2 regions of the Shewanella sp. SR1 genome follow, and region 2 is predicted to be linked to the other one. Evidence: predicted binding sites of a transcription regulator. Region 2 holds the regulator's gene; the other holds the start of a gene.
The links. The regulator sigma-54, encoded in region 2, starts transcription at its own class of promoters, with help from an activator protein. The targets are predictions, from matches to a motif close to GTTGGCACGNNNNTNGNNT.

Region 1 (15,706 bases), on a different contig from region 2:
TTTGAAGAGCGTGATGTGATTTCTGCCAAGGTCGTGCAGGTATTAGATCAAGCCGGTGCCCTGTGGGGAATACGTGTGCATCGTTATGAGATTAAAAATATCACCCCACCTGAAACCGTTAAAAATGCCATGGAAATGCAAGTGAATGCTGAGCGTGAGCGCCGGGCATTATTGGCTAAGAGTGAAGGCGACAAGCAGAGCAAGATTAACCGTTCAGAAGGTGTTAAAGCTGAGACGGTAAACCGCTCTGAAGGTGAGATGCAGCGCCGGATTAACGAAGCAGAAGGTAAGGCTGAGGAAATTTTAACTATTTCCCGTGCGACGGCGGAATCGATCGAACGTCTTGCCACAGTTATTGCCGCGCCGGGTGGCCACAATGCCCTGCGGATGCAGCTTGGCGAACAGTACTTTAAACAGCTCGATGGCTTAAGCCAGAAGAATAGCCGAGTGGTATTGCCGGGTAATATGGTGGATTTCGATTACTGGATGAATAGCATAGGCTTAACGGAAGAAAAACCGAGCTAAGGCTGTGGTTAACATCTGAAACTAGCTAGATCATTAAGGTCAAATACTCAGGTATTTGGCCTTATTTTTTGGCTGTAATTGGGTGATGTGTGTGACGGTTTGTGTGGTGGATAGTGTAGAGGAGAGGGGGAGATCATACAGCTTCTGTTGAATGAACCGCCAGAAGCTGCAGTTGGGCATAGATAAATTTTTCATTGAATGGAAGGCTAATAAGCTAGGCGTTCATGAATTTGGGAATGGGCGTGGGTTTCAATGAGTTTCGCAATTTGGTTTTGTTCTAATTGCTGAAGCGCTGAAATTTCGTCATAAATCTTGTCTTGAACATCCAGCGGCATGCGAACATGCTCCATAAACATTCTAATTCCTAGCATGTCACCACTTTTGAAAAGTTGGCTGAATTCGGTGGCTTCTATCTCTATTAATGCATTCATAATACTTCACCCTAAGGTTGGATTTGACACAGATACAACAGTCTTGCTGTTACTTAAGAGATACGCCTAAGTTTGATCTAGGTCAATTAAACTGCATATTAATCTTTATTAATAAAGGATTTTGTTGTTTATAAATAATCAGTTATAGATTTAACAAAACAGTACTTTAAAAAATAGGGCTGTTTAAAACTGGGGATATCGAGGTGAGCTTGGGTGAATAGTGAGTGATGTTATGTGGCAAGCTAAAGCGAGATCACATTAAGTCTAGCGGATAAAAAAATAGCGACGAGCGATAAACGCTGGCCGCTATTTTTTGTGACTAGGCTTATTAAAATAAGCCGAGAAAGGGTGAAGCCTTATTTAGGGATTGCCAGAATCTGACAACCATTAATCCCTGCATTTTGCAGCGTGTGACGCTTACGTTCTGCATCACGCTTACGTTCGTAAGGGCCTAAAGCGACTTTGTACCACATACCTGTCGTACCTTCGACCTGTCTTACTTGCGCCTCTAAACCTTGGAAAGCGATCACGGCTTTCATCTCGTTCGCCTGTGATTCTTGGCGGAAAGAAGCGCACTGCAACTGATATTGCATCGGTGTTCGGCTCGCGACCACATCGGGAATATCGACTTCAACATGCTTGTTTTCAAGCTCACTGAGATAGGTCCATTCTTCCTTCGGTTGAGGCGGCAGAGCGTTAGGGTCCTTCTTCGGCGGAGCAACAGGCTCTGCTGTCTCCTCGGTCGCTACAGGAATAACGACGGCTTTACGCTCGGGTTCTTTCACCTTAGGGGTGAGCACCACATTTTCTTGCGGCTTAACTCGAGTTTCGGTTTTCTTGGCCGGAGTTGGCCTCGGCTGCTCTTCTTGCTGAGCATTATCTTTAATGCTCCACAGAAAATAGACGAAACAACCCACAGCGAGTATGACAAAGCCTATCAGCGTCAGCGGCAGCTTCTTACGCGGCGCCGATTTAGATTGTGAAGGCTTTGCTCGGGTTGGGCGAGTCGCGCGGACTGGGCGCGGTTTAGCGCCCGACTGCGGCCTTCTATTGGCATAATCGCGATTACTCATGGCTTACATCCGCTCTAAGGTTTCGATACCGAGTAGATTTAGGCCTTTTTGTAACGTACGAGCCGTCAGTTGTGCGAGTAATAAACGGCTGTTCTTTTGCGCGTCGTTATCGGCAGCAAGCACTGGGCAGGCTTCGTAGAAGCTTGAGAAAGCACCCGCTAATTCATACAGGTAAGCACACAGTACGTGCGGTTGACCTTTATCGACAACGCGACTGAGGATCTCACCGAACTGCGCTAACTTGTTACCGAGGTCTTTCTCTTTTTCATGCTCAAGCACGATTTTCGCTTGGCTCAGATTCAGATCGGTTACACGCTTGAAGATGCCCGCAACACGAGTGTATGCGTACAGTAGGTAAGGCGCTGTATTGCCTTCGAAGCTGAGCATTTGTTCAAAGCTGAAAATGTAATCGCTGGTACGGTTTTTCGATAAGTCAGCGTATTTAACGGCGCTGATCCCAACGACGCGGGCGATTTCAGTCAGCGTGACTTCATCCATATCTGGATTTTTGCTGCGAACGAGTTCTAGTGCGCGCACGTTGGCTTCTTCTAACAGGTCGACTAACTTAACGACGCCGCCGCTACGGGTTTTGAATGGACGGCCATCTTCGCCGTTCATCGTGCCAAAACCTAAGTGTTCCAATGACATATCTTCACGAACAAATTTAGCCAGCTTGGCTAGGCTGAAGACTTGTTGGAAATGCAGTGCCTGACGTAGGTCAACAAAATACAGTACGCGATCGGCTTTTAACACGTTCGAACGGTAGCGCATTGCCGCAAGATCTGAGGTGGCATACAAGTAGCCACCATCAGCTTTTTGGATGATCACTGGCAGTGGCTCACCTTCTTTATTGCGGAAGGCTTCTTGGAACACAACTTTGGCGCCGTTGCTTTCGGTTAATAAACCTTGGGCATCTAAATCTTTAACCACTTGCTCGAGATCGGCGTTATACGCACTTTCACCGTGCACGTCGGCGCGGGTCAGGCTCACACCTAAACGGGCGTAGACTTCATGGCAGTGGCTCAACGAAATGTCGTTAAATTCGCGCCACAGTTTGTTGCAGTATTCGTCGCCAGATTGCAACTCAACCACTAATTGACGAGCGCGGGTCGCAAACTCGGCCGATTCGTCGAAGCGCAGTTTAGCAGCGCGGTAAAAGTTTTCTAAATCAGACAGTTCAAGTTGTGCTTTCTCACCATTTTTGGCGCGTAGCTCTTCCATATAGGCCAGCAACATACCAAATTGTGTACCCCAGTCGCCCACATGGTTTTGACGAATGACTTTGTGGCCTAAAAATTCCAGCGCACGTACCACACTGTCACCAATGATGGTTGAACGTAGGTGACCTACGTGCATTTCTTTGGCGAGGTTTGGTGAAGAGTAATCAACAACAACGGTTTGCGGTGTCGGTAACTTGATACCTAAATGCTCATCGTTGACGGCATTTTGCAGTTGATCCGCTAAGGCGCTGTCGTTGATAAAAAAGTTGATAAAGCCAGGACCTGCGATCTCAACCTTAGCCACATAAGCCGAAGCCGGTAAGGTGTCGATGATCAGTTGGGCTAATTCGCGTGGATTCTTGCCTGCGACCTTAGTCAGCATCATGGCTAAGTTGGTTGCCAAGTCGCCATGACTCTTATCCTTGGTTCGATCTACCTGAATGCGCGCTTCAAAGTCAGCAGGCACAATACCTTGTTGTTTAAAGGATTCTAGAGTTTGTTCAAGTAATGATTGGATATGTGATTTCATGGGTTCTAATCGGCACTAACTTTAAGAGTGAATACAGGGAATAACCGCATATTTTAGCCGTTTGTGGTTAACAATTGCTATCTTCCCGATGATTTTTTATCAAATGATTGTCAAATACTCGACTCAGAGGAGATCCTGCGGGTCTCTGTCTAAGCTCCATCGGCAGCGCTTGGCTTCGATAAGCTGCTCTACAAGCGGATGAATACGTTCAAACTCTTGCTGCAGACGGTTGCGGTTTTTCGCTTGGAATAGCAGTTGGCGACGGAACTTGCCGGCTTTTTTATCTAAGGGCGCTGGCATAGGGCCAATCACCTCAAATTCTTTATCTTGGGGCAAAAGCGCGGCGAAGGCGTTGAGAAAGTTATCGGCATCACTGGCTAAATGAGCTTCGGCGCGCACCAGCACCATGTGCCATGCTGGCGGCAGCAGTGCTTGTTGACGCTCTTTTAACTGGCTGCGAGCAAACTCGCCATAACCGCGGTGCAGCAAATCCCGTAAAATAGGATTGTCGCTCTGGTGAGTTTGCAATAATACCGTGCCGGGTTTACTGGCGCGGCCCGCACGACCGGCGACTTGGGTATAGAGTTGTCCAAAACGCTCGGGCGCACGGAAGTCGGCACTAAATAAAGCGCCATCGACATCGAGTAGCCCAACAAGCGTCACATCAGGAAAGTGATGACCTTTGGCCAGCATTTGCGTGCCGACGAGGATTTTATATTCGCCCTTATGAATTGCATTTAAGTGGGTTTCTAATGAGCCTTTCAGGCGGGTGGTATCGCGGTCGATGCGCACTACTGGATGTTTCGGAAACTCCAGTTGCAGTGCCTCGGCGAGTTGCTCTGTGCCTATACCTTGGCCCATCAACATAGTGCTACCACATTTGTGACATTGCTTAGGTATGGCATATTGATTGCCGCAATGGTGGCAGCAAATTTCACCAAGGGATTGATGTACTGTGAAAAACGCGTCGCAGCGGTCGCACTCATGTAAGTGCCCACATTCGTGGCAAAGCAGGGCGGGTGCGAAGCCGCGGCGATTGAGGAATAGTAGCACTTGGTTGCCTGCGTCTAAATGCAGGCGGATTTCGTTCAACAGCGGCACCGACATTCCTGCTTTGAGCGGCATATTTTTAATGTCGATAATGCCTTGGCGCACTTTTTTAGCTGCGCCTGCACGCTCACCCAATTGCAAATGATGGTAACGGCCGCTTAAGGCATTTTGTAGACTTTCGAGTGAGGGCGTTGCCGTACCTAATATCACAGGAATTGATTCTAAATGACCGCGCATGACAGCCAAGTCGCGGGCGTGATATCCGACGCCTTCCTGTTGCTTGAAGCTACTGTCGTGTTCTTCATCGAGTATGATGATGCCGGGATAGGCCATCGGCGTGAACAAGGCCGAGCGGGTGCCGATAATGATGGCGGCCTGACCACAGCGGGCTTGGCGCCAAGCTTCGAGTCTTTGATTGTCGGTTAACCCTGAGTGCAATATGGCGACATTGACTTTAAAACGGCGCTTAAAGCGGTTGATTGTCTGGGGCGTTAAACCGATTTCAGGCACTAAAATTAACGCTTGCTTGCCTTGCTTAAGAATTGCTTCCAGCACCGCCAAATAGACTTCTGTTTTACCCGAACCGGTAATGCCTTCTAATAAAGTACAGTGATACCCTTGTTGCAGATTTAAAGTGGCAACGGCGACGGCTTGTTCTTTATTGAGTTTATGTGGCGTTTCGTCCATTTCGAGTGTGGTGCGCCAGTCGAGGTTAAGCTCGGCGATTTTTTCGTGGCGTGCCACCCAGCCTTTATCTTCTAGGGCTTTCAGTGCCGCTTTACTGATATCTAAGCTGATCACTTCTTCTTGGGTTAAACTGGCGGGTTTGAGTAACTCGAGTAATTTTTTCTGTGCGGGTGCTCGCTTAACCGCTTCTGGCGCAATATTTTGGCCTATCTCAGTTAATTGCCAGAATTGGATCTTTTGCGGCGCGGCATCGAGCCCTTTGCGAAGGGCCACTGGTAAGGCTTGGGTTAGCATCTGCCCTTGGCTGCAAAAATAGTATCTCGCGGCCCAAAGGGTTAATTTATAAAGTGATTCAGGCAACAAAGGTTTATCGTCGATAAACTCAAGCACAGACTTAATCTGCTTAGGCGCTAAGCTGCACGTATCTGTGATACCTGTGACTAATCCGATTAATTGTTGACGACCGAAGGGGGCTTTAACGCGCACGCCTATCTGCGGTGTACTAGGATAAGTTTCGGGTACGCGGTAGCTAAAGGTTTGCCGCATAGGCACAGGTAACGCAACTTCGACAAACAATGACATATGCAGGCAAGTCTTAGGCAAGAATGTGGTTTAGTGTACTCAGCGCGGCTGGCTAGGGCTAGCCCTAATGATGGTTTACCAAGGATAGTTGAGAGTAAATAAATGGCTAATATAGTGAAATCATTAGGTCTACTCGCGTTAGTGTGTAGCGCACAGAGCATGGCACAAGTCTCCCATGTGAGCGTTAACAGCCGCATGTTTGAGTTAGGTGGTTATCCTAAACTCAGGGTGAATGTGATTGCGGACAATCAAGACATGTCGCGCTTAGAGTTTGTAGTGCAGCAAGCTGGCGGCGAAGAAAAGTTAATGGTTGAGGCGCTTAATCGCTTTTTAGTTTTGCTCACGGGTGTTGAAGATGTGAAGGATAGCAGCGCTAAACTCTTAGTGAGAGAGTATCGACTCGACCGTTGGTATGAGGTCAAAAGTATCAATCTATTTGGTGAGGCTAAGCCAACATCGGCCACGCTAACCGCAAAAGCGGCATCGGGCAGTAAAAATATGACGACAGCGCTGGTGCAAAAGCGTGCGGAGAAAGTGAATGCTCAGTCTGTAAAAGTGGCTGCTGAATCCACGCGAGAGTTGGAGGCTAAGCCTGCGACGGCGGTTATCGCGGCTGCAAATACTCATGTCGATACTCAGCCCACAGTGCCAGCGGCTGAAGTCGTGACTGGTTTTAAATTCCCTGAAGCAGTGAATGAGCAAAATACACAGGTTGCTGAGGCAAAGCCTGTCGCCAAAACCTCTGAACCTGTTGCTGTTAAAACAACGGCTGTTGAAACTGTGATGTCTGAATCTGTTGCCGTTAAAACAACGCCTGTTGAAACTGTAGTACCTGAGACTGTTATGTCTGAAGTCGTAGCTACAGAAACTGCGAAGACAACAAATAGCGAACTCAAAGCGAATGCCGCTGAAACGTCCCCAACAGCTTCGCAGATACCTGAACATTGTCAGTTAACTTATCTTGCTGGTGAGACCTTGTGGCGTATCGCGAATCGCTATGCCAACGATTGGGACGTGAGTGTTTATGGCGCTATGCTGGCGATCTACGAGGCGAATCCAGCGGCGTTCTCAAAAAATAAAATCAACGCACTCAAGAGTAATGCGGCTCTGTCCTGTCCTTCAAAAATGATTTTGGCACAGCATTCCAACGCCAAAGAGGCGCAGGCGATGTTTGAAGCTAAAGAGGCGGGAAAATGAAGCGGCGAACTAAAGTCAAAATAGCCGCAGATTAACCGTCAAACGCTCAGATAATCTACTTGTATCCCTTGTGGGTATGCTGTACCATTCTGCGCCCTAAACATATTGTTATTAACATGCATGTGGTGTCCGACTACGGGTTGGAAGAGCGACATGGCCTTACACTTTTGAGGTAACCCCAATGAAACCAGGTATCCACCCAAAATACGCTATCATCACTGCAAACTGTACTTGTGGTAACGTTATCAAAGTAAACTCTACTGCTGGTAAAGATCTGCATTTAGACGTATGTGGTGCATGTCACCCATTCTACACTGGTACACAAAAAGTTGTTGATACCGGCGGTCGTATCGACAAATTCAACAAGCGCTTCGCAGTGCTTGCAAAGAAATAATTGCGATTGCAATGTTTCTAGAAAAGGCGCCTATGGCGCCTTTTTGCTTGCTATCATTTGCCGAACCGCTTTATTTACGCCTATCTTAATACTTATGTTAAATCCCCCATCTGGTACGACTTCACTCAATTAATCGTCAACTTATTGCGTATTGCGAGTTCAAGTATGTAATTCGACTTATTTATAGCAATTAACTATAAGATAAATATGCTAGCCGCTATATATTGTAATTTAACCAACATTTTTGAGATTAACTCGCTACAACTAGCGCTATAACTACAAAATATATGTTTGTTTCCTACAAAATATATTAAGAAATGCAGCTTTATTATAGGAGATAAGTTTATAAAACTAAGCTTAGAGGGTCTATTTGCAGGCTAAAGTGAAATTTCTGAATCTCTTATTTAAAAATTCCCCTTATTGGCGTATCTTACCTCGACCAGCCAGACTATTAACATCACCCTTTGGTGAGACTAGATGTGTGTTGGTAGGCCTTACTCTCATAAATTATAAATGTCGCATTTCAGGATTTTAAAATGTCAGATATTCGTCAACAAGCACTCGATTATCATGAATTTCCAATACCAGGCAAAACCGCAGTTTGCCTTACCAAACCTGCCGAAACGAGTCACGATCTCGCCCTAGCTTATAGCCCTGGTGTGGCTGAGCCTGTGCGTGAAATCGCGGCTAATCCTGACAATGCGTATCGTTATACCAATAAAGGTAATACGGTTGCCGTGATTACTAATGGAACGGCGATCTTAGGTTTAGGCAATTTAGGCCCCTTGGCTTCTAAACCTGTGATGGAAGGCAAAGCATTATTGTTCAAGCATTTTGCAAATATCGATTCGACAGATATTGAGATCACCCACAATACGCCTGAAGAATTTATCAATACAGTTGCAGCGATTGCTGACACTTTTGGTGGTATCAATCTTGAAGATATTAAAGCGCCCGAATGCTTTGTTATCGAACGTGAATTGATTGCCCGTTGTAAAGTGCCGGTATTCCATGACGATCAGCACGGCACCGCAATTGTGACTGCGGCGGGTATGATTAATGCGCTGGAAATTCAAGGCAAGTTGATCAGCGATGCAACGTTTGTGTGTATGGGCGCCGGTGCCGCAGCCATTGCTTGTATGACTATGTTGGTTAAATGTGGTGCGAATCGCGCTAACATTTATATGCTAGACACTAAAGGTGTTATTCATTCTGGCCGTACGGATCTTAATGAATATAAAGCGCTATTTGCGAATGATACTGACAAACGCACGCTTCTTGATGTTATTAAAGGCGCAGACGTGTTTTTAGGCCTATCAGGTCCTGACGTGATTGGTGCAGAAGAAGTTGCGCTGATGGCCGATAAGCCGGTGATTTTTGCCTGTTCTAACCCAGATCCTGAAATCAAACCGGCACTGGCTCACGCAACGCGTAGTGATTTGATCATGGGTACAGGTCGCAGCGATTATCCAAACCAAGTGAATAACGTATTGTGTTTCCCGTTTATTTTCCGTGGTGCCTTGGATGTACGTGCGTCATGCATTAATGATGAGATGAAAATCGCCGCAGTTCATGCCATTGCTGCACTGGCAAAAGAGCCTGTGCCTGCGAGTGTATTAAAGGCTTATCCTAATGTGACTTCACTGAGTTTCGGCCCTGAATACGTGCTGCCAAAACCTATGGACCCACGTTTATTGCCTAATGTTGCCCGTGCGGTTGCACAAGCGGCTATCGACTCTGGTGTTGCTGCTATCCCTACTTTACCTAAATACGCCGACTAAGCTAAAAGTGGTAAAAACATCGAAAAGAGGCTAATTAGCCTCTTTTTTGTTTTTAAGTGGACATTAAAGTCACAGCGTCTTGGTTGCCTTTTAGGTTATGCTACTGAATAATCAACGGACAACTTTGTTGTACTCCTGTTAAAATCGCACAAATAATTATAATAATCCTGCAGGATAGCGGATAGATGAAATTCACCCGAATGTTAACTACAAAATTAACCAGCTTTTGGTTAATGTCATTAGCCGCTATTGCCTTCGTATTTTTGCTGAGCGCTATGATGAGTTTCGTGCAGCTGACCTATAAATTTCAGCAGCAAAAAGTCGCCGAACTCGAAACTATGTTAGTGGACCAATATCAACACCAACCCGATTGGGATTTGGAGGCTTGGCTGCCGCCCATGCTGCTCGCCTACAATGCTGTTGATTTTCGGCTGACCTTGAAAGATGAAGTGATCTTTGCCTATGAAGGCAATCTCACTACGCAAAATGCCATGGTGTATGACCATGTGTTAGATCCAAAATCTGGTCTGCGTATGCAGCTGACTTTGACCCAACCCTTCGAGCATTACACTTTTAGTTGGTATGAAATCCTCATCCTGTTGGTCGGTGTGTTAGCTGTGGCTGCCTTGGTGCGTTTTGGCTATTTATGGTTTTCCCAGCAATTGGATGGCATTGAAGAATTAGCCTTACGCAGCCGATTGATTTTGCAAGGTAAGCACGAGCAAGCGCTCGCGACTCCTGGAAATGGCAAGCCAAGGCTGATTAACCGCGCTTTGACCAAGTTGTTAGAAGAATTACAAGACGCACAAAAAGAGCGCGGTCGTTTTGACAAATTCATTCGTTCTAATACCTTTCTCGATGCGGAAACGCGCATTGGTAATCGACTTTTCTTAAATAACCGTCTCGACGCCCTTAGTCATAATCAGGCGATGCTCGCCCATGGGGTGATTTATTTATTAGAGATGGATGATCTGGATTTACTGCAGCAATCCCAAGGTGAAGCGGTAACCAAAGAGTTATTAAACTCGACTGTTAACGCGATAAGCCAATTACTGCAAACCCAAGCCAACAGTATCTTTGCCCGTCGTTCCCACAATCAATTTGCCATAGTTGTGCCGCAAATCTCGTTAATCGAAGCCGACCAATTCGCCAGTAAGTTACTTAAGATATGTTTGAGCCAGCCGTTACCCGAAGTCGAGAATAGCGATAACTTTTTCCACCTCGGATGCGCTTATTTTACCGCAGGCGACAATGCAGCTCAGTTAATTGAAGAAGCCGATATGGCATTAAGGGCGGCACAATTACAGGGCAATAGTAATTGGTTTATGTACGACAAAGGTGCGATTGATGAAGAGTTTGCTAAAGGCTCGGTGCGTTGGCGTAGCTTTTTAGAAAACGCGTTAGTGCAAAGGCGATTCTTCCCCTTTAGCCAGCCGATAATTGATTCAGATGGTAATGAGCACCATAAAGAGATATTTACTCGGGCGCGGGATAATCAAGGCGCGCTAATTCGTGCCACACTGTTTATTCCAATGGCGAATAAATGTGGTTTAATGCCGCAAGTCGAACGGCAAATTATTGAGCGGGTTTTATTGTTACTGTCGAATGAATTAGCGGGCGGCGTATCGAATGCTCAAACAAATAAAAAATCAGCGCCACAGATATACAGTATTAATCTGAGTTTGGATTCGCTAATGAGTCGAGCTTTTACCCAATGGCTAAAAACGACGCTGTTAGAATATCGTCATTTGACCACACGACTGATTTTCGAAGTGTCGGAAGATATCGTGATTCAGCATCAAGAAAAGTTGCAGCCTAAATTAGATATGATCCGTAAAATGGGCGCGAGATTATGCGTCGATCATGTGGGCCAGCAGGTCGTTGGCACTTACTATATCCGTGAATGTCATTTTGATTTAATTAAGCTACATAGATCGATTGTGCGGCATATTCATTTACGCCCAGAAAACCAATTATTCATCCGTAGCTTGATTGGCGGTTTGTATCGAACGGAAGTGCAAGTTTGTGCCGAAGGGATTGAAGTCTTCGAAGAATGGCAGACACTGCAAATCCTCGGCGTTGGCGCAGCGCAGGGAATGTATTTCAGTGAACCCATTGAAGCTAAGTAAGGCAAGTGCGGTATTTGGGTGACTAATGTCGTCTTAGAGACAAATAGATCCTATTATTCACGTATTTATCTATAAAATACGAGTATTTGCAGCTAAACTATTCAGTGCCAAAATAATGACGTTTGCCGTTTAAAATTAGGTATACAGCAGCTCATCGGGCAAGGAATACTGGAGAGTGGAGTAACAGGAAGTTTAAGCATTAGAGACTACTCACGCTTTTAAATTCAGTTGGTTACAGGCATCTTTATGGAAAAAAGTCTTATAGGTCGACTCGCCTTTTGGCAGAAAAGAACGGATCCGACTAGCCTTGGCGTCTATGTTTGTGCCGATAAATTATGGGTTTACGCACCTGCTCAAGGGGATAGTGCTGAGCAGTGGTTGCCGTTTGAGCTTAAAGATGAACACTGGTCATCGGCGTTTGCTGCCGTCGCTAAATCCTTCCCTAATGCCCAGTTACAACTGATTTTGGCTTCAGGGCTTTATCAATTACTGCTGACCGATAAACCCAATGTCGATACTGTCGAATTATCCCAAGCCTTGCTGTGGTCAATTAAAGACATGGTTACGCTACCTGTGCCGCAAATCCATTTAGACTATTTCGAGTCACCCATTCCCAGTAATAAAATCAATGTGGTGGTGGTCGATAAAGCTAAACTCGTGAGTATGGTGCAGGCCATTCATGAACAAGATTTACAACTTATCGGTATCAGTATCGAAGAGTTTGCCATGACCAACTTATTTGGTGATGACAACCAAGCACGTCTGGTGGTCAGCCATATTCCAGGGCAAGAATTGTTATTGACTGTGGTTAAGCAAGGTCAGCTGTACATGCAGCGGCGTGTGCGAGGATTTACCCAGCTGGATAAGACCCAAGCCGATGAGTTAACTTATGGCATGGCAGACAATTTAAGCTTAGAAATTCAGCGCTCTATGGATTACTTTGAAAGCCAGTTAAGACAAGCTCCAGTATCTTCTATTGAACTTCTCGCTGATGGTGCCGTGGATACTTTAGCTAAGCTAGTGTCGGCAAACTTTAATCAAGCTGTGAATGTCATCGATAAAAGCTGTGTTGGCGCGCGAATGGCGGGATTAGCCTTCGCCGAATTTTCCAGAGGTGCTGAGTGATTAAATACCGAGTCAATCTCTACACTCCTTCCTTACTTCCGCCGAAGCAAAGATTAACCTTTGCACGTTTGGGGGCTTATGCTGCGGGATTTTTGGTCCTATTTGCGGCTTTAGGCGGTTATAGCTACTGGCAAGTCAGTGAGCTGCAACAGGCTCAGCAATTGGCTGCTCAGCAAAAGCTGCAATTCGATACCCAAAAACAGGCATTAGAAGCACAAATTGCCGCGCGTAAACCCGATGCCGATCTCGTTGCGCGAGTCGATTTAGCGGCACAACAGTTAGAGCTGAAGCAGTTACTCATGGGTGAATTGAGCCTTAGGGCCTCTCTAACCAGCCGAGGTTTTGCGCCTGTACTTAAAGATTTAGCGGTCGTGTCGGATGCTAGCGTGTGGCTTAGTCATATCGTCATTAATGAGCAAGATTTTATGTTCGAAGGTTTTGCCGACCATCCCCAAAGCATTCCGCAGTGGATTGGCAAACTTAAGACTACGCAGACTTTAAAGGGGCAAGCTTTCTCGTCGATGAGCATGGATCGCGGTGAAGATAAACCTTTGGCCTTTACCTTGAAGAGCGATAACAAGGAGGAGGCCGCGCAATGAAGCAGAAGTTAGCCCAACTAGGACAACAGTTTGATGCGTTAAGTCGCCGTGAGCGAGTGCTTATCTCAGTCGCCATTCTGGCCGTGGTCGGTATGCTGAGTTATTTACCCTTAGAGTCTTTGTGGAAAACCCATGTGGCGTTGTCACAACAGTTAAAAGCTTTAGAGCAAGAAAACGCGATTTCGGCCCAGCAGGTTGACTTGTATCAGCAACGTTTAGCGTTAGATCCCAATCAAGATTACCAACAGCGTTTAGTGTTATTAGAGCAACAAAATCAAGCCTTAGATGCCCAGCTCAATGAGCAGATGGTGGATATGGTGCCGGCAGACTATATGCCACAGCTGCTGGGTAATTTACTGGGACAAGTGCAAGGGATTAAATTAATTAAGTTTATGTCGATAGCGCCTATTCCCCTGTTAGCTGTGGGTGACGAGAAGAAACTCAATCTGTATAGCCATGGTATTCGTATGAGCTTAGAGGGCGATTATTTCTCTGTGCTGCGCTTTGTGGAAGCCGTGGAGGCCATGCCAGATAAACTTTATTGGAAGCGTCTCGACTATAAAGTCGCAGAATATCCCCAAGCGACAATAGAGATTGAACTTTATACCTTGAGTATTAATAAGGACTTTATCAGTGTCTCTAAATAAGTCTTATATTATCAGTGTGTTGTTATTGGTCAGCAGCCCTATGGTGTCTGCTGAATCACTGCGTGACCCTACCTTGCCCGGTAAAGGTTTTGCTGTGGTGGGTCATGCGAGTCAAGCGCAGGATCAGGCAATGGTACTTAACAGCATAGTGAGTTCAGGCAACACGGCTTATGCTGTGATAAATAACAAGATATTGTCTGTTGGCGACAGCATTGAGGGGCAGAGTATCGTCAAGATCACCCCCACTTATGTGTCGCTATCCGATGGACGGAAATTGACATTGTTTCAAGCAATAACAGAGAGATAGGGAATACACCTCAGATGAAAGCGATTAAATACTTTACACCTCTGCTCTCACTTTGCCTTGTGGCGTGTCAGACCACAAACAGGCCACAGCCGGAGGCGAGTAAGGCGGAATTAGCGGCCTCAATGGCGACGGCTACGGCATCAACGACGCCACCGCCTGCGACTATGCCGGATGCGGTTCAGCGAGAATTGAATTCGGGCGCTTTACTGTCAGGCTTAACCCCTGCGCTGGAAACTGAGCGTCGTTTCGATGTCTCTGCCCATGATGTGGATGCCAAAGTATTTTTTCCAAGCTTAGTCCAAGGTACGCCGCTGAGTGTTGCCGTGCATCCCGATGTGCAAGGTACGATTTCGCTATCCCTTAAAGGTGTAACCTTAAGCGAAGCGATTCAAGTGGTTGAAGATATCTACGGTTACGAAGTGAGCCGTGAAGGGCGTATTCTAAGAGTGTTCCCCGCTGGAATGCGTACTGAGACTTTCCCGCTGAATTATCTTTATATGGAGCGCGACGGCTTATCAGTGACCTCTGTGAGTTCTGGACGGATTTCCGATAGCAATAATTCCAATAGTAATTCGAGCAATAACAACTCAAATAACAGTGGTTCGAGTAATAACAGCTCCAACAGCAGTAATGGTAATAACTCCAGCAGCAATGGCAGCAGCGATAGCAGTAACGGTACATTTATCCGCTCGCGCACTAAGACTGATTTTTGGGGCGAGCTGAAAGAAACGTTGACGGCGATTATTGGTGACACAGGAAATGGGCGGCAAGTGGTGGTCACGCCGCAGGCGGGTTTAGTGACCATTCGTGCTTTCCCAAGTGAATTACGCCAAGTTCGCACTTTCTTAAATTCTGCCGAGAGTCATCTGCAGCGCCAAGTGATCTTAGAGGCTAAGATCATCGAAGTCACATTATCCGATGGCTACCAGCAGGGCATCCAATGGGACAATGTGCTTGGTCATGTTGGCAATACGAATGTGAATTTTGGGACTTCGAAAGGCCCTGGTTTAAGCGATAAAATCACTTCGGCGATCGGTGGTGTGACCTCGCTGAGTATTAAAGGCTCCGACTTTACGACCATGATCAATCTGTTAGATACCCAAGGCGATGTGGATGTATTGTCTAGCCCAAGGGTTACTGCATCGAATAACCAAAAAGCGGTGATTAAAGTCGGTACTGATGAGTATTTTGTCACTGACGTTTCATCGACGACAGTTGGTGGCACGCCGCCTGTTACTACTCCACAAGTCGAGCTTACGCCGTTTTTCTCAGGTATTGCCTTAGATGTCACGCCGCAAATTGATAGTGACGGCAATGTGTTATTGCACGTGCATCCATCCGTTATCGATGTGAAAGAGCAGACTAAAAATATCAAAGTGAGTGATGCTTCGTTGGAGCTACCTTTAGCTCAGAGTGAAATTCGCGAGTCT
Region 2 (15,706 bases):
TTTCGTTGTTCGAAGGTTTATGGGCTTGAATAATCACAAACTCGGCGCCGGCAATACGGGCGATGAAGGTATTTTCATCGGCATAGTGTTGTAAACGTTGGCTGAGAATGGTGAGAATTTTATCGCCAATCAGGTAGCCATAACTGTCGTTGATGGACTTGAAATTACGCAGCCCCAGATAGAGTACTGAAATCTTTTCCTTGCGATTCACTTCTTCGAGCATAGTCGAAAGGCTATTAATCAAATTGATGCGATTCGGTAATCCCGTCAGTGGATCATAGCTTTTATGGTATTCCAGTGAGGTTTCGGTGGAGGTCCGATTTTCGATTTCTTTGATGAGTTTGCTACTGAGTTCGGCCAGTTCATGGGTGCGTTGTTGCACTTTTTGCTCTAACTCTTGGTTGTGCAGTTGCAGCTTTGCCTGTTGATAGAGGGTGACTAGGTTGGCTTCTATACCATTTTGAAAACGAGCGAGTAAGCTGCGAAACGATTGGCTGTAATTATGCTCTTTGCTATCGAGCATGCAGATAGTGCCAAAGGCGCTGTTATCGGGCCAGCGTAAAGGTAAGCCACAGTAGGCAATCATGCCGAGTTTTATATCCGGATTTTTATCCCAGTCTTTATCTTTTAGGGCATTCGGAATGTGGAGTTCCTTGCCTCCTTTTATCACTGTCTCGCAGTAAAGTCCGTGGCCTAAACTGTCTTTGTCGTGTTTTTTATAGGGATTTCCTTGAGTGCGACTCGAGGTAAAGACTTCTATATCGGTTTGATGGACACGCATGATTAAAGCTGCGGGAGTGTCGACCAATTCAGAGAGCAAATCTAAGGTTTGTTGCCAGTTATCAACCATGACTTGGGGAACTACGATTTTGTCTGTGTCGATAGCAATGTCGGCGAATAAACGATCTTTTTGAGACTGATTAATGGCGAAATTGTATGGCATGAATGCTCAGTCCTAGAGGCGCGATATTATTTATAAACTATAGTCTTTTTACTCATGTTGTGAGTTTTTTGAATAAATTTAGTTGTATTGCGATGTAAATTTTGTGTTAACGTCGGCGCAATTACGTTTCTTAAGTTTTAGATAAGAATTCAGCGCTACCCTAACGCAAGATATTCTAGTCATTGGATTTATGAGTGAGTAACTATTTGAAAGGTAATGTTAGGATGACATTTATCGATTTTGCCAAAGGGCATCTAATCGCGCCACTGTTAGTGTTTGCGGTGATCATCTTTGGGCTTGAATGGACTCACGCCGATATGAAAGTGGCGACTTTGTTATTTCATTGGCAGGGTGGCGTCGACTCTTGGCCATTAAGAGGCCATTGGCTGACCGAAAATGTATTGCACGTTGCTGGGCGTAACTTTGTTATCTTGCTGGCGGTGAGCGTTGTAGTCGGCATTGCCTTTAGTTTTCGAAGTGACAGGATTAAGCCGTACCGCAAAGGTTTGATTTATCTATTTTGTAGCGTATTGGCGAGTGTGTTGCTGGTACGCATTGGCAAGAGCTTTACCCATATGACCTGCCCATGGGATGTGATTGAGTTTGGCGGCCGTATGCTGCATTCATCCCTGTTTGCCCGTTTACCTGAAGGCGCTGAATTTGGCCAATGTTTCCCTGGCGGCCATGCAAGCGGCGGGTTTGCTTGGGTTGCCTTGTATTACGTTTTGCGTGAGTATCGTCCGCATTTAGCTAAGTTTGGTTTGATTTTCGGGGTGAGTTTAGGCCTAGTGTTTGGTATCGGCCAAGAGTTACGCGGTGCCCACTTCTTGAGCCATGATTTATGGAGTTTAGCTATTGCATGGACGTCGGCGAGTCTACTTTACTATGGTTTTTTCCTGCGTCCATCAGGGTTAAAAAAAGCTAAATTGGCCGATGTTAGCCAAAGAGTCCATGTTAAATCCACTGCTGGATTACCACAAAAATAGCGGACTGTGAAACTGACTAACCTATATGATTAACCTAAACACTGAGTCCAATTGGGCCCAGTGTTTTTTTATGGCTTAGAATCTTAATTCGAAGCGCATATCGGGTCTGCGTAGGCGAGATCTTTCATCTAACAGTTGGTTCTTCTCATTGAGTAGGCTGTTTTTCTGTTTCAATAAGTCGGCCTTATCGGTGAGATTATTGATCTTGCCATCAAGACTGCTTATCTCTCTATCGATGGCATTTAAGCGATCGGCTATTTCAGATAAGCGTTTGTTAGTCAGATATTGTTGATGGCCTTGATTATAACGTTCAACGAAGGCGTTATTGCTGCAAACCCCATAATAGCTTTCTCCCGCTAAGCCCACGCGGTAGCCATTTTCGGGAAGACAGTAACTGGCTAACCCTTGCTGGTATCCTTGTTTCCACTGTGCGGTATCGACACTGAGATTAAATTCTCGGCAATCTTTTTGATATTGATTCAATTGCCCTGCGCTCGTCCCACGGTTGCCATCGGCCAGTCCTAGGGCAAACCAATCACTATTGGCGCATTCTTCAATCGATAAGCTGCTGCATTGAGTGAGTGATAGGACCGAAAGGGCGAGGAAAAGGCTAGGATAATGCATGGACAAGTTCTCTATATGTTGTGGCGTTTAGGATAAAGGCTCTTCTGGGGGAGATCTAGCTTTATATACCGCCATTTATACTGCCATAGATGCGTTTTGTTGGGCAGAATCCATCACAGTTTAGCGGATGAATGCATGATAACAGGCTGATATTGTGTTAGTTTGTGATTAACACTTTAATGTCTACTTTGGGGTTAGCTATGATTTCACCTGTTTCATCGGCGCATTCTGCTTCATTACCGACGGCCAAATCGGTTCATCAACCCAGTGATACGGCGGAGCCAAGTGGACTGAAATCCTTTACCTATGGCGCATTGGGCTTGGCGGCTCCCAAAGCTGAGCCCAGTTCCGATGTTGCTGCGATGAGCAAAACTGAGGCGCCTACTCCCGATACAGCCCCTAATGACGCGAATGATTCGAACGACACGTATTACAGCGCTGGCCAAATATTGAAAGCGGCGGCGACCGTGGGAAGTGTGATTGCCTTATTTGTGTGAGTTAAGTTTCTGCGTAAACCTAGCTCGGATATCTATTTGAGCGGTCTTGAATTTGAATGTTCGCTGTAGGAGAGTGGCAGTGGTTTTACCTCTTGCTTTATACAGGTTGGCGGAAAAGAATATTCTTTTAGTTTAAGCTTCATTTTCAGTCTCTTTCTTTGCCAAAGTCCTCAGTAAATCTGGTATTGTGTTTAACACACAAGTGCATTAGTTTTTACTTAAAATTCGTTTAACAATCCTGAACTATATTCATCAAACTTTCGCTGGAGACCGCTTTTGTATGAAGATTTGCCCGCAGTATTCCATATCATGCCTAAGTAAGGTATAAGGGCGCTATGAAAACTCCGAAACGAATCCAACCCCTGGTTGATGAAGGACTGGTCGATGAGGTCATTAGCCAGTTAATGAGCGGTAAAGAAGCCACTGTGTACGTTGTACGCAGTGGTGATGATATCCGCTGTGCCAAAGTCTATAAAGAAGCGGACAAGCGCAGTTTTAAGCAAGCTGTGTTGTATCAAGAAGGCCGAAAAGTCCGCAACAGCCGTCGAGCACGTGCGATGGAGAAAGGCTCTAAATTTGGTCGCGATCAGCAGGAAGAAGCTTGGCAAAATGCCGAGGTTGAAGCGCTTTATCGTTTAGCGAATGCGGGTGTGCGCGTGCCAACGCCCTATGGTTGTTTTGATGGCGTGTTACTGATGGAGTTAGTGACGGATGCCGAGGGCAATGTCGCACCGAGATTGAACGATGTCAGTATGTCGGCAGAAAAAGCCCTGAACGATCATGCGTTGGTGATGACCTATGTCAAACGTATGCTTTGTGCGGGTTTAGTGCACGGTGACTTGTCTGAGTTTAACGTGTTAGTCGATAGTGAAGGGCCAGTGATTATCGACTTGCCTCAGGCCGTCGATGCCGCGGCGAATAACCATGCCAAATGGATGTTAGCGCGTGATGTGAATAACATGACCCAATACTATGGCTTGTATGCTCCTGAGCTGTTAAAAACGCAATATGCCAAAGAGATTTGGGCCCTGTTTGAAGCGGGTGAATTGAAGCCTGAAACGCCATTAACCGGTGAGTTTACCGAAGTGCTGGTCGAAGCCGATGTCAGTGCCGTGTTAGAGGAAATTCAAGCGGCCTTTGAAGAGGCGCAAGAGCGTAAACAAAGGATCCAAGAGGCAAACGAAGAAGACTATTAATTGTCAGTCGTTTTTCGCCCATAAAAAAGACGCTCAAAGTAGCGTCTTTTTTATGCTAAAAATTAAGTGTCACTATTATTTTTATTTTTGATTTTATTACTTATTTTATTGTTGTTATTTAATTTTTGGCGTTAGCCAATCCTTGGCTTAATCTCCGATTGGAGCTGGGTCCATCCTAGTTGCTATAAACAAGCTAGCAATCATCAAACTGTGTAATAAAAGGACAAGAGCTGAGAGAGAAATATGTTCATGACTTGGGGGAGCACAATTCACATATTTAATCTTTGGGGAAGACAACTCCCTCAATCCTTGCCGAAACCTTGGTAACTCTTCAGTCAATCTATGAACAGCACACTAAATCACAGCCTTCCTTGGCGCGCCACACTCGTTATAGCGCTGGATCATCATTGATCCTGTGAATAAAATGACAAGACCAGAGAGAGAAATATGTTCATGACTTGGGGGAGCACAGTTCACATATTTGATCTTGGGGGAGATAGCTCCCTCTCCAGTCTTGCCGAAACTTTTGCATTGTCTCTGTTCGTTTCGTTTGTCGGTTTTAATACTATTTCCCAATCTTCGCTGGGTTCATCAATAAAGTGACAGAGTCAGATAGTCGTAAACAGCACACTTATTATTGTTATTTGCACAATTCATATCTTAGGTCGTTGGGGAGCGATAATAGATACCCATCCGACTCTGCCTAAACTGGTTAACATTCTTAATTTTCTTAACTTTTCTCGCTTAACAATTTGGACGACAAGGCCGGACTAAAAAGGGCGCTGTTATTATTGTTGTTAGCACATCTTTTACATCGTTAGCGTTATCAGCAGGGCGATATGCAATCTCGTCCGGCCTTGTCTATTCGGGCACGTTTAACTTGTTGTACAGGCACTCAATTGCCATGCAGCGCTTAACCTATGGTGCGTAGCTCGTTATTGAGCTGCTTAATCCTTTTCTGCAGTTGGGCAATCTCGCTCATTAATGCGCATTCTCTTTGCTGGGGTTGCAGATCGCTTTCCCGCACCCATTGGTAGACTGCCTTGGCAGATAAACCGTATTGACGCGCAACATCCGACAGTAAGCGACCTTGCACTTTAACCTCGGTGATAACATGTAGCTTGAGACTATTTTCTGCGATTCCCATGAGCGTTCCCTCTTTTACTGCTTTCTAACTAAAATATGACCGTTTGCGTTGCCTTTTATTGATGATATTGACGCTGTTCTAAATCCCACTGGCTCAGACCTAGGTGGCGCAGACAAATCCATTCGTGGCGACATAGTGCGATAAAGTTCATGACTGTTTTCATACTTCCTCCTTCATGACCCTAAATACTCGAGTTCATTTTCTGTCTCGATAGGTCCATTTAATTTGGATTAATCCTGTTGAAGTCGACTTGAGTTTTCGGCGATTTCTACCGCGTCTGACTGTCTACTCACTTAGTAGTATGTAAAATTCGTGCCAATATTCTAATTTTTATTTTAATGTTTAAAATCATGATCTTGCTTATTCGATTAAAACGGCGTGATTTTTTAGTGCTGACAAAAAAGGTGCAAGACGCACTATTTCGGTGCCATCGGCTTGATATGGAGCAGGGCGGTCTAAGCCAAGATTGAAGCCCGAAATCTGTATCTTTGCTGACTACAATCTGGATTAGCAGAATTGAATATGGATAAAGGATTGTCTCGAGCGCAATTGTCTATATACCCAAGCTACCTGAAGATACGAGTTTCAGAGCACCTAGGGTGCTTCAATTCAAGGCGCATCAATGACAGAATGTCGGCCACCTTTTGAATTGATGCAACACGGAAGTGGAGTGCCCTAGGCGCTCCGTCCCGGCGAGTTTTAACGCACTTTATGCCGTGTTGGTTATTTTTAACTTAGTCCACTAGGTCTGCAAATAACCGCCTTGCCTAAAGTGCGTTAAACTCCCGCTGAATCCTGCATCTTCAGGTTGTTTGGGTATATACTGCCTGCCTTGTGGCAATCCCTAGGTCATTCGTATTACTTAGTGTGAAGTGATATTTCTTGCCCTTTGAGCGGTATTCACAGTCATTAATCATATAAAGAGGTTATAAATGATGAAGTGTTTTCAGGCAGTGCAATCTAAACCATCCCTGTTAGCCATAGTGGTATTGACGACCGCGCTAGTTGCATCGGGTTGTACAACAATCAATCCCTATTCAAACGAACAACAAACCGCTAAAGCGACCAGTGGTGCATTGATTGGTGCCGTCGCAGGGGCTGCCATTGGCGTAGTCTCTTCGAGCAAAAGCGACCGCGGTAAAGGTGCCTTAATTGGTGCTGCATCAGGCGCTGCAGTCGGTGGTGGTATTGGTTATTACATGGATGTGCAAGAGACCAAATTACGCCAACAACTCGCCTCAACGGGCGTGAGTGTGACCCGTAGCGGCGATAACATCATTTTGAACATGCCTAATGAAGTCACCTTCGGCGTAGATCAAACCGAGTTAAGCGACGGCGCTAAACGCGTGCTGAACTCAGTGGCGGTTGTGGCCAAGGAATACAGCAAAACACAGCTTAACGTATTAGGTTATACCGATAGCAGTGGCTCAGACTCTTACAACTTACGTCTGTCACAAGTGCGTGCGGGTGAAGTGGGTAATTACTTGATGAGCAAAGGCGTAGCCTCTGCCCGTGTAAAATCAAAAGGCATGGGTGAAGCGAGTCCTATCGCATCAAATGCTAATGCCAATGGCCGCGCCCAAAACCGCCGCGTTGAGATTGTATTAACGCCGACTGGTCAATAGACATTAAGCATTCTAGTTTTACAAAAGTCGCCTGAGGGCGACTTTTTTGTTTCTGTGATAGGTATATTTAGCGATAAGTGCCTCGCAGATTTAAGCTAGACAATTTGTCCTCTCTAACCTGTGTTTTGGGTGATCTGCACCACAATCACATCACAGCGGTTTGCCTTGGGATGAGTTCAGCTTGATCCCTTTACCGATTTCACGTTCTGTATGGGGATAAGTCACAAGAATGACTTTTAGCGCCCAGAGGAGAATATGACTATGATAAGCAAACACGTGTTAGTTGCCTTGAGTTTAAGCCCTGTCATCATGGTGGCTGCTGTACAAGGAATGCCGATGAAAGCCGAAGTGACCACAGGAGCGGCGCCGATAGAATTGCGCGCCGCAGGCAGTTTAAAGACGGCGATGAAGGATATTATTGCCGCTTATCAAGCCGAGTCGCACACGAGTGTTGCGGCACAATATGCGCCATCTGGTTTACTGTTAAAACGCATTCAAGAGGGTGAAAAAGTCGATTTTTTTGCCTCGGCGAATATGAAACATCCGCAGGCGTTAGTGGATGCGGGTCAGGGGAAAGCGGTGCAAATGTTTGCCCGTAATCAACTCTGCGCGGTTGCCCAGGATAATGTTCAGGTGACGAGCGCAACGCTACTCGATACCTTATTAGATCCTAAGGTCAAAGTTGGCACCTCAACCCCGAAAGCCGACCCAGCGGGTGATTATGCCTGGGCTGTTTTTGCTAAGGCCGAAGCGGTAAAACCCAATGCGAAAGCCGCGTTAGAGATCAAGGCATTGCAACTGACTGGCGGCCCTGAGAGTGCTAAACCACCTAAAGATCGCAATCCTTATGGCTGGGTGATGGAAAACAAGCAAGCAGATATCTTTTTAACCTATTGCACCAATGCTGTGCTGGCTAAAAAAGAAGTGCCGAGTCTCCAAATCATCGACTTACCGCAGGAACTCGCCGTGGGGGCCGACTATGGTTTGCTGGTTTTGCAGGGCGCCAATGCTGCCGCAACGCCGTTAGCTGAGTTTATTTTATCGGCAAAAGGCCAAGCTATACTGAGCAGTTATGGCTTTCAACCACCGGCAAAATAGCCTTGTTTAGTTTTTCAGCGAGATAAAAAAACGGCACCCTTTCGGTGCCGTTTTTTATAAAATCAAACTGTTAAAGCGTTAAAGCGTTAAAGCGTTAAAGCGTTAAAGCGTTAAAGCGTTAAAACATTAGTGCATTAGTGCATCAGATAGAGCGTCGCTAATCCGAGGAAGGCGAATAGACCTACCACGTCAGTGACTGTGGTGAGCACCATGCCGCCAGCGAGGGCGGGATCGATTTTAAGGCGTTTTAAAATCAATGGAATACTCGCACCTGCAAGGCCAGCCACTGTCATGTTGATCAGCATGGCGCTGCCAATTAATCCCGCGAGAGCCATATCATCCTTCCACAGCAACACGGCAATAAACACCAAAATCGACCACATTAAGCCATTGAGAAAACCAATCGATAATTCTTTACCAATAAGCCAACGGGCGTTGCTTTGGCCGATATGGCCTAAGGCAATACCGCGGATCACGAGCGCTAAGGTTTGATTACCGGCCACACCGCCCATGCTAGGGACAATTGTCATCAAGATGGCTATTGTGGCAAATTGCTCGATAGTGCCTTCAAACATATTACTGACTGAGGAGGCGAGTAGCGCGGCGAACAAGTTAATCGTGAGCCAGAGTGAGCGACGTAGGGTACTTTTTAGCACAGGGCCAAACGTATCCTCGTCATCGTCCATCCCCGCCATCCCCATCATGGAATGCTCGGCATCTTCGCGGATAACATCGACCACGTCATCGATTGTGATCCGTCCTAGCAGCTTGCCATCGCTGTCGACGACGGGAGCTGATACCCAGTCATTGCGTTCGAATTTCTGCGCTACTTCACTGTCGGACATGCTCACAGGAATACTTTGGATATCGGGGTCCATGATGTTGCGAATTGTGGTGCTTGGCGCGCAAGTCAGTAGATCTGCCAGCCTGACACCGCCGAGCACTTTATCCTGTTTATCGACCACATATAAGGTATCTGTGGTGTCGGGCAGGTTACCCCTTTGGCGAAGATAGCGCAGCACTACATCGATATTTACATCGGGTCTTAAGGTGACGGTATCTGTGTTCATCAAGCTGCCGGCGGTCTCATCGGGATAGGATAAAGCCTGTTCTACCCGCTGGCGGTTTTGTTCTGTCATCGACTGCAGCACTTGCTTGTAAACTGCATCGGGAAGACTACGCAGAATATAGGCCAGATCGTCGGTGTCCATGCTCGCCGTCGCTTTCGCAACCCGCTCAGGACTCATACTGCGGATCAACGGATCTTTGAGTTCTTCGCTTAACTCGTCGAGTATGTCGCCTATTTGTTCTTGATCGATAAGCTGCCACAGCACTTGTCTGGCGCTGGGTGGTGAGGATTCTAAGATCAGCGCGATATCTGAGGCGGCCATTTTTTGCAGCATGTTACGCACGTGCACAAACATGCCACTGCTAAGCGCTTGGTTTAACTGGTCGAGACTATGTCCGGTGTGATCGTTTTCTGAATTATCTACGGGCATTTGTCCTCCATAGTTGTCCGCCACTGTGCGGCAAATTGGTTAGAGAGTGCGCTGCTTGGCGCAGGGCTGAGACTTAGCGGTGACTTCGCGATAACTATGCTTCAGTCACAGATAGAGCGCTCTGGCATAGGTCATGCGTTTTACGCATAGATTAAGGCGGCTAAAACTAAGATGAGTCAGCGGTAATGCTCGCTAGTGTAATCGCCTATGGTTCGTGTCGTCGAGCGACAAATGTGTCGCCAAGCTTTTGAAACGAGATGTGAACTGCACAAATAAGCAGTGCTAAATGTGAGGTGTACTAATCTGAGTGCCTGTGTGGAACACTGAGTATGAAATGAAACTAACAGGCTTCGTCAAACTTAGCGTCGATTAAGGCACAAATGGCATCCAGAGCGGGCTCAGCATCTGGGCCTTCGGCGATAAGTTTAATGGTTTTACCCATGCCAGTCTCAAGCATCAATAAGCCGAGCACGCTGGCGGCGGATGCCTGTTTATCGCCTTGTATTAAGGTGATGGTCGCATCAAACTCGGATGCCAGTACCACCAACTTAGTGGCGGCACGGGCATGTAATCCCAGTTTGTTACAGATAGTGATCTGACGTTCAAGCTTTGGCATTATTCAGCTCTCGATGGCGGGCATAAACTTTATGTTTACCGTTACTAAAGCGTTTAGCCAATTGCTCTGCGACGTAAACCGATCTGTGTTGCCCACCCGTGCAGCCAATCGCCACAGTTAAATAACTGCGATTGTTGCGCTCGAGATGTGGCAGCCAAGTTTCCAGTAAATTTTCGATTTGCCAGATGAACTTATTCACGAGTGGTTGACGATTTAAGAACTCAGCCACGGGCTCATCTAAGCCTGTCAATGGACGCAGCGCCAGTTCCCAGTGTGGGTTAGGCAAGAAGCGTACATCGAACATAAAGTCGGCTTCGGTTGGCATACCGTGCTTAAAGCCAAAGGACTCGAAGTTAATCACTAACTCTTTATCAACGCTGCCGAGCAGAATTTGTCTGACTTGGTCGCTTAAATCATAGATATTCAGGTTCGACGTATCTATGTAGTGATCGACCAGTTTTGACATAGGCTCGAGCAGCTTCCCTTCCAGTTTTATCGCTTCTTGCAAAGAGACTTGGCTCTTCGACAAAGGGTGCAAACGGCGGGTTTCGCTGTAACGCTTGAGCAGAATTTTATCGCTGGAATTGAGGAAGAAGCTGGTTAACTCAGTATCAGGAGGCAGGCTCGCGAGTTGCTTTACTAAGACCTTGTCCTGCTCAGGCATGTTACGCACGTCGACACTAATGGCGACGAGATCGTTACTGCCTTTGAGTTGCTCAAGCAAAGTGCCGATTAAGGGCAAGGGAAGGTTATCGACACAATAATAGCCGAGATCTTCGAGTACCCTTAGGGCGACAGATTTGCCTGAGCCTGAGCGGCCCGACACTATGACCAGTTTCATCCAGTGATTACCTGATAGAGTTCCGTTTCATCATGCGTCTTGCGTAATTGCTTTAATATTTGCTTGTCGCTCAGCTTTTCGGCCATGCAAGACAAGGTACTTAAGTGCTGCTGACATTGGTCTGCAGGCACCAGTAGTGCAAATAAAATATCAACAGGTTGCTTATCGATAGCATCGAATGCTATCGGCTCTTCACACTTAATGAGTATGGCAATGGGCTGATCTATATCGGCTAGTCGACCATGTGGAATGGCGATGCCGTTACCTATACCTGTGCTCCCCATCTTTTCGCGCGCCACTAGGCTTTCGAATATCTCTTGAGATGAGAGGGTCGGGTACTGGGCAGCGACTAAGTCGCTGATGAGTTCCAGTACCTTTTTCTTGCTGCCCGGAGTGGCGCAGGTAGTGCACTCCGGCCGCAGTATGGTACAAAGTTCCATTATTAGTGTTTTGTTAACTTCTCTTTGTGTTTAATAACCTGACGATCAAGCTTGTCAATCAGGGCGTCTATAGCGGCATACATGTCAGCATGCTCTGAAGTAGCAAAAACTTCACCACCGATAAGATTTATTCTCGCTTCGGCAATCTGTTGCATTTTCTCGACATTGAGCACAACGTGCACATTATTGATCTGTTCGAAATGGCGTTCAAGTTTTGAAAACTTTTCTTCTACATATGCACGTAACGATTCGGTAATTTCGACATGGTGTCCACTCAGGTTTATTTGCATAGAAACGTCCTCCGATATCCACTGTAGGTTATAAACTTTTACGCTGATTAGAAGGCGGAATGAGCATAGCCTCTCGGTACTTCGCAATGGTTCTGCGGGCTACGTTGATCCCTTGTTCTGCCAGAAGTTGTGCCATCTTACTGTCGCTTAATGGTTTTTTCTGGTTTTCCGCTGCAACCAGTTTCTTAATGAAGGCTCTGATTGCTGTGGATGAGCACTCCCCACCATCGTCAGTACCGACGTGGCTAGAGAAGAAGTATTTTAGTTCAAAAAGTCCCTTAGGGGTATGCATGTATTTCTGTGTCGTCACCCTTGAGATGGTCGACTCATGCATTTCTACCGCTTCGGCAATATCGTTCAGCACCATAGGTTTCATGGCTTCTTCACCGTATTCAAAGAAACCTTGCTGATATTGGACGATACAGTTCGCCACCTTCAACAGGGTATCATTACGGCTCTCTAAACTCTTGATAAACCATTTAGCCTCTTGCAGATGACCACGAATAAATTGGCTATCGGCTTGGCTTTTAGTGCTGCGCGCCATCGAAGCATAATGTTGATTTACATTGATTTTTGGCATGCAGTCAGGATTAAGCTCAACCACCCAACGGCCATTTTTCTTCGACACTGACACATCTGGGATGACGTATTCGTCATCGTTGGGCGTAATCAATAAACCTGGGCGGGGATTGAGGGTTTGGATAAGCGCGATGCCGTCTCTTAACTCATCCTCTTTTAATTTAGTCTTACGCATCAACAATCTAAAATCGCGGGCGGCGATCAGATCTAAATGATCTTTGATCAGCATGCGGGCGTTTTCTAGGTTGGGCGTGTCAGCGGCGAAATGCGACAGTTGGATCAACAGGCACTCGCTTAAATCGCGGGCGGCAACACCAATAGGATCAAAGTGTTGAATGCGCTTGAGTACAGCTTCGACTTCGTCGAGCTCAACCTCAGAATTGCCCATGGCTTCGAGGATTTCGTCAGTGCTTTGGGTGAGATAGCCTTGATCGTCGATGGCATCAATAATGGCGGTGGCAATGGCTAAATCGGTTTCAGAAAACGGCGTGAGGTTTTTTTGCCATTCTAAGTGTTCATACAAGCCTTCACTGGTCTCACCTTGGAAGGGCATATCGTCTTCACGACTGCCGCCGGGGCCAGAATTGGGAGAGGCGGTGAACACTTCATCCCATGTGGTGTCCATGGGGAGTTCGTCGGGCATGGACTCTTTCGTGAGCGACTCTGCCGTGTCTATGGTGGAGCTGTCTTTTTCTGGCGGCAGGGTGCTAGATTCACTGAAATCCGTATCGGATAGCGTTTGGTTTACAGGGTCTTTAGTGGCGTCGAATTGATCCTCTTCCAGCTCGAGAAGGGGATTAGAATCTAAGGCTTGCTGGATCTCTTGCTGCAGTTCTAATGACGACAGTTGCAACAGACGTATGGCCTGTTGTAATTGTGGCGTCATGGTTAACTGTTGACCCAGTTTGAGCTGGAGTGACGCTTTCATGTTACCGCTGATCCCTACGTTATTATTGTTGGATGAGGTCGCTTGTTATCATCTTGAGTGGAGTCCAATGGTGGCATAAATTGCCTGCATTGGCTCCGCTTGATTAACTATAGCCTGAATTGTTCACCTAAGTACACAGCCCTAACTTGCTGATTGTCTAAGATCTCTGCGGGTGTTCCCTCGGCAATCAAGTTTCCGTGACTCACGATATAGGCATGTTCACACACATCTAATGTCTCACGGACATTGTGGTCTGTGATCAACACGCCAAGGCCACGACTTTTGAGCTGTTCGATAATCTTTTTAATGTCGATAACCGAAATCGGATCGACACCAGCAAAGGGTTCATCGAGCAAAATGAACTTAGGATTTGCTGCTAACGCCCGCGCAATTTCGACACGGCGACGTTCACCGCCCGACAATGACATGCCTTGGCTGTCACGGATATGGGTGATGTGGAACTCTTCGAGCAGATGCTCTAGCTCTTCTTCCCTTTGCTCTTTTTTTAATTCTTTACGCGTTTGCAGCACGGCCATGATGTTGTCATGGACGGTCAGTTTACGAAAGATACTGGCTTCCTGCGGCAAGTAACCTATGCCTTTGCGGGCGCGCAGGTGCATAGGATCTGCGGTTAAATCATCATCGTCGATAAAGATGTGGCCTTTATCGCTTTTAACCAGACCAACGACCATGTAAAAGGTGGTAGTTTTACCCGCGCCGTTCGGGCCGAGTAGGCCAACGACTTGACCGGTTTTGACCGTCAGACTGACGTCTTTAACCACTTGGCGACTCTTATAACTCTTCGCCAGATTTTGTGCTCTTAGGGTGATTTGGGTCATTTAGAGTCCTGCTTTTTCACAGGTTTATCTGCTGGCGCGTCTGGTTTGGCATCATCTTGATAGCTTTCTGGCTGAATAATCGTGATCACGCGATCGTCACCACTGCCGGTACTCTCGGCAATTAATTTTTGCTGGATGATGTTGTAGCGGATCAAATTACCCGTCACTTGGCTGCCCGCTTGATCTAACGAGGCTTTGCCTTTAAGTGTCAGGGTGCGGCTCGCCATATCGTAACGAATTTCTTTCGCGCTCGCCGAGGCTGGACGGCCATCGTCTAATACTTGGCTGTACGTCGCAGGGTTACCTGTGGCCACTAAAATTTTGCTATTTTCACCTTCGGCAGAAAATGCACGCAGTTGATCTGCATGGATTTTAATCGAACCTTGGGTGACTTCAACCGGACCAAAGAAGATGATCTGGTTGTTCTTGATATCTGCCGTTTGGCTCACAGCCTTGATTTTGACTTCCTGTTTCAGGTCGTCGACTTTAGCAAAGGCGCTCATGCTCATTATTAGCATTAGGCTGGCAAGTAATACGTTATTTTGCTTCATATGTTCCTACTACCTGACTGGTCAATTGCACTTCTTGCGCGTTGAGGTCGGCATAAAGGCCTTGGCCTTGAATATTAAAATCTTTCCCTGTGACGTAAATGGTGCGGTCAGAGGTCATTATCATCGTATTGAGATCGAGTTCCAGATAACTGGTGGACAAGGTCTGGATCGGTTCTTCTGGGCTAATGGCATCAATAATAACATTGTTTTCTAATACAACCTTGCCCGTTTCCTTGTTTAGCTTGCCCTGATCTGCTCTGAGTTGCCATTGTGCTTTACCTTGGTCTGGATAAACAAGATAAACAGGTTGAGTAAAGTAAGTTTGATTCGTTGAATCATAATGTTCCATGTGTTTCGCCGTCACACGGCTATTGACTAGCCCGTGTTCATTGAACTCAACACTGCGCAGATCTTCAACGATGAAATCTGGGGTATTTTGATCTTTTACTCTGTTATCGGTATCACCGCTGTGTTTGTTCTGCACTTGCCAATAAAGCACTAATGCCGTTCCAAAAAAAGCGATAATCGCGAGTGTCACACGACTCATATACTCATTCCATGGGCCGAAGTGAATTTATTTTGACTGAGTAGCAATAGATCTGTGAGTTCACGCAAGGCACCGTGGCCGCCATTGAGCGTAGTCACAAAGTGGGCGTGCTGACGAACATAGGGATGACCATCGGCTACGCTGACTGCTAAACCGACGACATTCATCACTGGCAGATCGACAATATCATCACCGATATAAGCCACTTCTTCTGGGGTAACGCCATAGAGTGCGAGCAATGCTTCATAGGGCTCGAACTTATTGTCTACGCCTTGGTAGATATGGGTTACCCCAAGCGCCGTCATACGGTTTTCAACGATTTTGGATTGACGTCCAGTAATCACCGCAAGATTAAAACCGCTGGTGAGTATCGAGCGCACGCCATAGCCGTCGCGGGTGTGGAAGGCTTTTAGCTCTTCGCCGCTATTGCTTAGGTAAATACGACCGTCGGAAAACACCC

Region 1: the regulator sigma-54 is predicted to act here: its motif matches at 6,111-6,129, upstream of KV201_RS12340 (FimV/HubP family polar landmark protein).

What each region holds. Positions count from the first base shown of each region.
Region 1 is NZ_JAJAEF010000011.1:68,118-83,823, forward strand. It holds gene KV201_RS12315 (SPFH domain-containing protein) at 1-525, shown strand, start outside; gene KV201_RS12320 (hypothetical protein) at 732-956, opposite strand; gene KV201_RS12325 (SPOR domain-containing protein) at 1,313-2,029, opposite strand; gene argS (arginine--tRNA ligase) at 2,033-3,778, opposite strand; gene priA (primosomal protein N') at 3,902-6,097, opposite strand; gene KV201_RS12340 (FimV/HubP family polar landmark protein) at 6,200-7,294, shown strand; gene rpmE (50S ribosomal protein L31) at 7,476-7,688, shown strand; gene KV201_RS12350 (malic enzyme-like NAD(P)-binding protein) at 8,225-9,469, shown strand; gene csrD (RNase E specificity factor CsrD) at 9,655-11,598, shown strand; gene KV201_RS12360 (MSHA biogenesis protein MshI) at 11,845-12,723, shown strand; gene KV201_RS12365 (hypothetical protein) at 12,720-13,322, shown strand; gene KV201_RS12370 (MSHA biogenesis protein MshJ) at 13,319-13,969, shown strand; gene KV201_RS12375 (MSHA biogenesis protein MshK) at 13,956-14,276, shown strand; gene mshL (pilus (MSHA type) biogenesis protein MshL) at 14,291-15,706, shown strand, end outside.
Region 2 is NZ_JAJAEF010000008.1:104,199-119,904, reverse strand. It holds gene KV201_RS09790 (GGDEF domain-containing protein) at 1-943, opposite strand, end outside; gene KV201_RS09785 (phosphatase PAP2 family protein) at 1,168-1,929, shown strand; gene KV201_RS09780 (DUF2799 domain-containing protein) at 2,005-2,553, opposite strand; gene KV201_RS09775 (hypothetical protein) at 2,733-3,050, shown strand; gene KV201_RS09770 (PA4780 family RIO1-like protein kinase) at 3,386-4,246, shown strand; gene KV201_RS09765 (transposase) at 5,160-5,393, opposite strand; gene KV201_RS09760 (OmpA family protein) at 6,329-7,018, shown strand; gene KV201_RS09755 (molybdate ABC transporter substrate-binding protein) at 7,280-8,116, shown strand; gene mgtE (magnesium transporter) at 8,251-9,615, opposite strand; gene KV201_RS09745 (HPr family phosphocarrier protein) at 9,956-10,231, opposite strand; gene rapZ (RNase adapter RapZ) at 10,218-11,072, opposite strand; gene ptsN (PTS IIA-like nitrogen regulatory protein PtsN) at 11,069-11,512, opposite strand; gene hpf (ribosome hibernation promoting factor) at 11,515-11,802, opposite strand; gene KV201_RS09725 (RNA polymerase factor sigma-54) at 11,831-13,309, opposite strand; gene lptB (LPS export ABC transporter ATP-binding protein) at 13,417-14,148, opposite strand; gene lptA (lipopolysaccharide transport periplasmic protein LptA) at 14,145-14,699, opposite strand; gene lptC (LPS export ABC transporter periplasmic protein LptC) at 14,686-15,246, opposite strand; gene kdsC (3-deoxy-manno-octulosonate-8-phosphatase KdsC) at 15,243-15,706, opposite strand, start outside.